3 regions of the Tsuneonella amylolytica genome follow, and region 2 is predicted to be linked to each of the others. Evidence: predicted binding sites of a transcription regulator. Region 2 holds the regulator's gene; each other region holds the start of a gene.
What was found. Region 2 encodes LexA, which represses DNA repair genes until DNA is damaged. Its sites were predicted from a motif close to GTTCCNCNCTTGTTCT; they were not measured.
Positions count from the first base shown of each region.

Region 1: D4766_RS08605 (ribonucleoside-diphosphate reductase subunit alpha) is a predicted target of LexA. The motif match lies at 1,052-1,067, and genes of this name have one in related genera.
Region 3: D4766_RS13280 (putative DNA modification/repair radical SAM protein) is a predicted target of LexA. The motif match lies at 1,176-1,191, and genes of this name have one in related genera.

Region 1 covers NZ_CP032570.1:1,751,238-1,753,505, forward strand. The annotation lists gene D4766_RS08605 (ribonucleoside-diphosphate reductase subunit alpha) at 1-997, opposite strand, end outside; gene D4766_RS08610 (hypothetical protein) at 1,499-2,140, opposite strand; gene D4766_RS08615 (alpha/beta fold hydrolase) at 2,210-2,268, opposite strand, start outside.
Region 2 covers NZ_CP032570.1:55,658-57,925, forward strand. The annotation lists gene D4766_RS00285 (molybdopterin molybdotransferase MoeA) at 1-1,006, shown strand, start outside; gene lexA (transcriptional repressor LexA) at 1,075-1,758, shown strand; gene D4766_RS00295 (ComEC/Rec2 family competence protein) at 1,762-2,268, opposite strand, start outside.
Region 3 covers NZ_CP032570.1:2,715,712-2,717,979, reverse strand. The annotation lists gene D4766_RS13280 (putative DNA modification/repair radical SAM protein) at 1-1,173, opposite strand, end outside; gene D4766_RS13275 (alpha/beta fold hydrolase) at 1,304-2,149, shown strand; gene D4766_RS13270 (PilZ domain-containing protein) at 2,247-2,268, shown strand, end outside.

The DNA of each region.
Region 1 (2,268 bases), 1.1 Mb from region 2:
CCGTGTCGGAGAACACGATGTAGGGCTCGCCGGTGGCAAGGCGCGTCTCGACCAGCTTCTGGAACAGGGCGCGTGCATCGACGGTCGCGCGGACCTCGCCCGTCTTGGGGCTGGTGAGGTTCCATCCCTCGCCCGCGCGGACCGCCTCCATGAAGGCATCGGAAATGAGCACGCCGTGGTGCAGGTTCAGCGCCTTGCGGTTGAAGTCGCCCGAGGGTTTCCGGATCTCGAGGAACTCTTCGATCTCGGGATGGCTGACGTCGAGATAGCACGCGGCCGAACCGCGCCGCAGCGAGCCCTGCGAAATCGCCAGGGTGAGCGAATCCATCACGCGCACGAACGGGATGATGCCGCTGGTCTTGCCGTTGAGGCCGACCGGCTCGCCGATCCCACGCACGTTGCCCCAGTAGGTGCCGATGCCGCCGCCGCGGCTGGCGAGCCACACGTTCTCGTTCCAGGTGCCGACGATACCGTCGAGGCTGTCGCTGACCGAGTTCAGGTAGCAGCTGATGGGCAGGCCGCGGTTGGTGCCACCGTTCGACAGCACCGGGGTCGCCGGCATGAACCAGAGCTTGGAGATGTAGTCGTAGAGCCGCTGGGCGTGGTTCTGGTCGTCGGCGTAGGCATCGGCCACGCGGGCGAACAGGTCCTGGTACTTCTCGCCCGGAAGCAGATAGCGATCGTCGAGCGTTTCCTTGCCGAACTCGGTCAGCAGCGCGTCGCGCGATTCGTCGGTGACGATCGTGAAGCGCCGGTCGGCGATCTTCTTGCTGTCGTCGGCCGGCTTGACCGCGGCCTTCACCGCCTCGCCCATCGCACCGGCCATCGCTTCGGCGGCCTTTTCGGTCACCAGTGCGTCGCTACCCATATCCGCCTTGTCCATCGTCATCGCCGCGCTCTTGCTGCTGGTGGTCGCCGGTTCGCTCTCGGTCGCGGTCGCCTCTGCAATCGTGTCCTCGAGCCCCATCGCCGCTTCGTCCCCAGTCCTGAAATCCATGTGTCCCCGCCCGCCCTGTCGTTTCGGGAGCAACGGGGTTCGGTTAGCCCCGATGTTCCGCCTTCGTTCGATTCGGAGCCGAAGTGCCCCGAGTATCATTTCCGGGTTCGCGAAAGGGGAAAACTTTTCCCCGGATTCGTCCCCGGACGGGCGCCGGGCGGTCCCGCAAGGCGCAGTTCGGGCCTGCCGGTACCACATGGTGCCGCCGGCATGCGAAAACTAGGTCTTGTGGGTCCCCCTCAGGCACCAACCACTATCCATAGTGAATCATGCGGGACTCGCGCGCAATAGGGTGAAGCCGCCGTTAACCCCGATCGAGCGTTGGAGTGGCAGGGTGTCATGCGCCGCTACGACACCGCGACGCGGCGGAATTCCTAGGCCCGCACGGCGCGCAACCCGCAAACCGCATTCTGCCGATATTTTTTTCTCCACGGTGCGGCGCGGCAGGATCGGATCCGAAGCGGCAATTTTCGACTCCGGACCGGAAATGTGCGGCAACGATCAATCGGCCATGCAGGCGCCCGGATCGTCAGCCTTGCTGCGTGCCGTCTGATTCTGGTCGGGGCCCGGCGGGACAGCCGCGACCAGACACGGGTCGTCATCGAGCCTCACGACGAGCAGGTAGCTCGTTTCGGGCGCGGGGTGCGCTTGTTCCGCCACATCGTAGCGCACGATCATCGAATCGGGCGCGAACGACGCGGCGCGCGGGCCTCTCCATTCGACGTTCCTGCCGAAGCTGCTGAATCCTCCGCCGCCGATTCGCGCGGTCGGCACCCGGTAGAGTTCGCTTGACGGGGGGACGAGGGTGAGAAGCTGGCGCGCGTCCGAATCGAGGACCTGCAGCGAATACGAGCCCGCACCGGGGCAAGCGACTTCGGTCATCGGCATCTCTTCGCGTTCCTGCCTGAGGATCTTGCAGTTATCGAGCGACGTGTAGCGATAGGTCCGGCCGGCGACCGGCGAGGGGGCGGGCTCGGGCGCTGCAATCGTTCCGCCGGGCGATGGCGCTCCGGCGTTGCCTGCAGGTCGGCCCTCGCCGGCAGCTATCGTCGATGCGTCGGCCGCGTCACGCTCCCGCTCCCCGGTCGCGGGGTCGGGCGAACAGGCGGCGACCGACGCGAGGGCTGCGGCGAAAACGGGCAAGGCAATCGGGCGACCGGAAATGCGCATGACCGGAAAAACGAACAGCGGAGCGGCGCGGTTCCGGTTCGATCACGCGGCGGCCTGTTCGCCCTTCGCGTTGCCGGCTACCGCATCGGCGACTTCATCCA
Region 2 (2,268 bases):
CGCGACGTCCGGACCCGGACCGTGGCGGATCGTTGGCGAAAGCGCTGCGGGCCACCCTTTCGCACGCGCGATGGCGAATGGAGAGGCTGCGCGTATCTCGACCGGGGCTGCGGTGCCGGACGGCGCCGATGCGATCCTTCTGGTCGAGGATACGGCGATCGACGGCGCCATGGTTTCGGCGGCCGCCCCGCCGTCTGCGAAACACATCCGGCGTCGCGGCTTCGACTTTCGCAGCGGCGACGAACTGCTGAGCGCAGGAGTCCGCATCGGGCCGGCGCAACTCGCACTGGGGCTCGCAGCGGGCATCGAGCACTGCGCAGTGCGCCGCCGCCCGCGCGTTGCGATCCTCGATACGGGCGACGAACTGGCGACCTCGCTTGACGACCCGCGCCCCGATGCCCTTCCGGCCAGCAACGGGCCCATGCTGGCGGCCATGATCGCCGGTCTCGCGGATGCCGAACGAGTGGGGCCGGTGCCCGACGATCATGCGAAATTGCTGGCGGCGTTCGAAAACGCGAGCGACGCCGACGTCATCGTGACGACCGGCGGCGCTTCGGTGGGCGAGCACGACCTCGTGCGTCCTGTGTTGGAGGACTGGGGCGCGCGGATCGATTTCTGGCGGGTGGCGATCCGGCCGGGAAAACCGCTCATGATCGGTCGACGCGGCTCGCAATGGATCGTGGGTTTGCCGGGCAATCCCGCCTCGGCATTCGTCACCGCATTCTTGTTCGTCCTTCCCGTGCTTCGCAGGCTCGGCGGGGCATCGGCGGACGAAGCCTCGCCTAAGGCTCTGCCGGCGATCCTCGCGGACGGCGTGCCCGCCGGCGGAAGGAGGCGCGAATTCCTCCGCGGCATCCGCAAGGGCGCGACGGTCGTTCCGATTGCCGAGCGCGATAGCAGTGCGCTGCGCGCATTGGCGGCGGCCGATTGCCTTATCGACCGTCCCGCCAATGCGGATGCCTTGACTGCCGGGGCGCCTGTCGCGGTCTATCCGCTAGACGCTTGACGCCGCTAACGAAGTTTCCTAATTGTTCCGCGTTCGTTCCCGAATTGGAACGCTTGTGGAGTAGCCGGATGCTCACCGCCAAGCAACGCGAATTGCTGCAGTTCATCACCACCCGCCTCGAGGATGACGGAATCTCGCCGTCCTTCGAGGAGATGAAGGAGGCGCTCGACCTCAAGAGCAAGTCCGGCGTCCACCGTCTGATTTCCGCACTAGAGGAGCGCGGCTTCATCCGCCGCCTTCCCAACCGCGCCCGCGCGCTGGAAGTCGTGCGGCAACCCGAGGACATGGTCGCCGTGCCGAGGGCCAAGGCCAACGACAACGTCGTGCCGCTGCGCGCGCCGGCTCCTTCGCGGCCGCGACCGGCTAACGACATCGTCGAGCTACCTCTCCACGGGAAGATCGCTGCGGGCGTACCGATCGAGGCACTCGAGAGCGATCGCACCCTGCCCGTCCCCGCCGCGCTTCTGGGTCCCGGCGATCACTACGCGCTGGAGGTTTCGGGCGACTCGATGATCGAAGCCGGCATCTTCGACGGCGATTTCGCGCTCGTGAAGAAGACCGATGTCGCCCGCGATGGCGAGATCGTCGTTGCGCTCGTCCGCGACGAAGAAGCGACCCTCAAATACCTTCGCCGCGAGAACGGGATGATCCGGCTCGACCCCGCCAACGGGGCCTACGAACCGCAGGTGTACCGGGCGAACGAGGTGCAGGTGCAGGGCAAGCTGGCCGGCCTTCTCCGCCGCTACCACTGATCGCTATCGGTATCGCTCGGCCGCATTGCGGCGGGCGGTCCACCACGGATGGTCGCCCTGCCGGGCGGCCACCGTCGTGAGGCGCGGCGGGTCGAGCGTTATCGCCAGCCCGCCGTTCGCATCCAGAAACCGGCGATCGGCCTTGAGCCAGCGCGGCCGGCAGCTGGCGGGCAGCCAGCGGTCGGCGACGACGATGTCCGACCGTTCGCATGCCGCCGCCAGCGCGCGTTCCTCGATCCGCGACCTGCTTCGGGCGAGCAGCACGGTCCAGGTTTTCCCTCCGCGATCGATCGCCAAGGCGCAGAAGTCGGCGCTGCACCGCGCGCCGGGCCAATCGGCGATCGCCAGCGGATCGCCCTTCATACCGGCCATTTCGAGCAGATTGTCGCGCGCATAGTCGCTCCGCCCTTCGCGCAGGACGAGCAGGCGATCGCCCTCGCCGGCGATACCGACATGTCGGCCATCGCCCGAAACCAGCATGTCGGGCGTCGGCGTGACCAGCAACATGCC
Region 3 (2,268 bases), 130 kb from region 2:
CAATACCGGGCGCCAGTCGGCGGTCACGATGAACGGGCGGACCTTGGCGATCGAGACGGTGAGCTTGGCGACATCCTCCAGCCGCATCGTCCGGTGCCGGCGGCTGGCGAGAATACGCCCCACCGCCCGTACGCCGAGCCCGGGCACGCGGAGCAGTTCTTCCTTGCTCGCCCGATTGATGTCGACCGGAAACCGCTCGCGAAACTTCAGCGCCCAGGCGAGCTTGGGGTCGATGTCGAGCGGCAGGTTGCCGTCGGCCTCGGTCGCCTGCATCACCTCGCCCGGCTGGTAGCCGTAGAACCGCATCAGCCAGTCGGACTGGTACAGCCGATGCTCGCGGATCAGCGGCGGGCGCTTCAGCGGCAGCACCGCGCTCGCATCGGGGATGGGGCTGAACGCGCTGTAATAGACGCGGCGCAGGCGGAAGTTGTCGTAGAGGCGGCTGGCCTTGCCCACGATGTCGGCATCGGTCGCCGCATCGGCCCCGACGATCATCTGCGTCGACTGGCCGGCGGGGGCGAACCGCGGCGCGTGCTTGAACCGCTTCCGGTTGTCCTTCGCCTCGACGATGTCGGCCTTCACCCCGGCCATCGCCCCTTCGATCTGGCGCGCGCTTTTGTCCGGCGCCAGACGCGTCAGGCCGGCATCGGTCGGCAGTTCGACGTTGATTGAGACGCGGTCGGCATAGAGCCCGGCCTGATGCACGAGCTCGGGGTCGGCTTCCGGAATGGTCTTGAGGTGGATATAGCCGCGAAAATCGTGCTCCTCACGCAGGATGCGCGCGACCTCGACCAGCTGCTCCATCGTATGGTTCGAGCTCTTGACGATGCCCGACGAAAGAAACAGCCCCTCGATATAATTGCGCCGGTAGAAGCTCAGCGTCAGGTCTACGACCTCCTGCGGCGTGAACCGTGCGCGGCGCACGTTCGAACTCTTGCGGTTCACGCAATAGTGGCAGTCGAACACACAATGATTGGTCAGCAGGATCTTGAGCAGGCTGATGCACCGGCCATCGGGCGCGTAGGCATGGCAGATGCCCATGCCCTCGGTCGAACCGATCCCCTTGCCACCGGCGCTGTTGCGCTTGGCCGTACCGGACGACGCGCACGAGGCATCGTACTTTGCCGCGTCGGCGAGAATCTCCAGCTTCTCGATGGTGGTCTGCGCGCCCATTCGTTCCTTATATGTTCTTATACCGGATTCGCCAAGGGGTAACTCTGGTGCGTGGTAGCGGCGATTACCCCGAAGGAACGGCGGCGGGCCTCTGCGGTTTCCCGAACACACCATACGAAAAGGAAAACCAATGCCGTACGCCACCACCAAGGACGGAACGAAGCTGCGCTGGAAGGAACTCGGCGAAGGGCGTCCGGTCGTCCTGATCCACGGTTGGCCGCTTAGCGCCGACAGCTGGGATCCGATCATGATGGCGCTGGCGGACAGCGGTTACCGCGCTATCGCCTACGACCGGCGCGGCTTCGGTCATTCGGACCATGCGCCCACCGGCTACGACTACGACACCTTCGCCGACGATCTTGCCGACGTGATGAAGGAAACGGGTGCCGAGACCGACGTCGCACTCGTCGGTTTCTCGATGGGCGGCGGCGAGATCGCCCGCTACATGAGCCGGCATGGCGGCAAGGGCGTAAGCCGGGCCGTCCTCGTCAGTTCGGTCGTACCGTACATGCTCAAGACCGACGACAACCCCGACGGCGTGCCGCAGTCGACTTTCGACCAGATGACCGACGGCATGAAAAAGGACTTCCGCCACTTCTTCACGGGCTTCTTCGAGGATTTCTACGGCGACGGCATCCTGACCGACAAGGTGAGCCAGGAAGAAAAGGACTGGGCATGGATGACCGCCATGCACGCCAGCCAGTATGCCACGCTGCAATCGGCGGCGGCCTTCGCCACCACCGATTTCCGCCCCGACCTGCCGCATTTCAAGGTGCCGACACTCGTCATTCACGGGACCAAGGACGTGACCGTGCCGATAGACGCGACGGGCCGCGCGGTGGCCGAAGCGGTGCCGAGCGCGACGCTCATCGAGTACGACGGCGAACCGCACGCGGTGTTCGCAACGCAGACCGACCGGCTTGCCAACGACCTCGTCGTTTTCCTCGGCCAGAACAGCGGCTCGCAACCCGCCTGAGGCACTGGCCAATCGAGCGGGCGCGCTGCGAAAGTGGCGCGCCCGTTTACCATATCCGGGCACCGCGAATTCACCGCATTGGCGGAAGTCTGCCGCCGTGTCCGAACCGCTCCGCATCG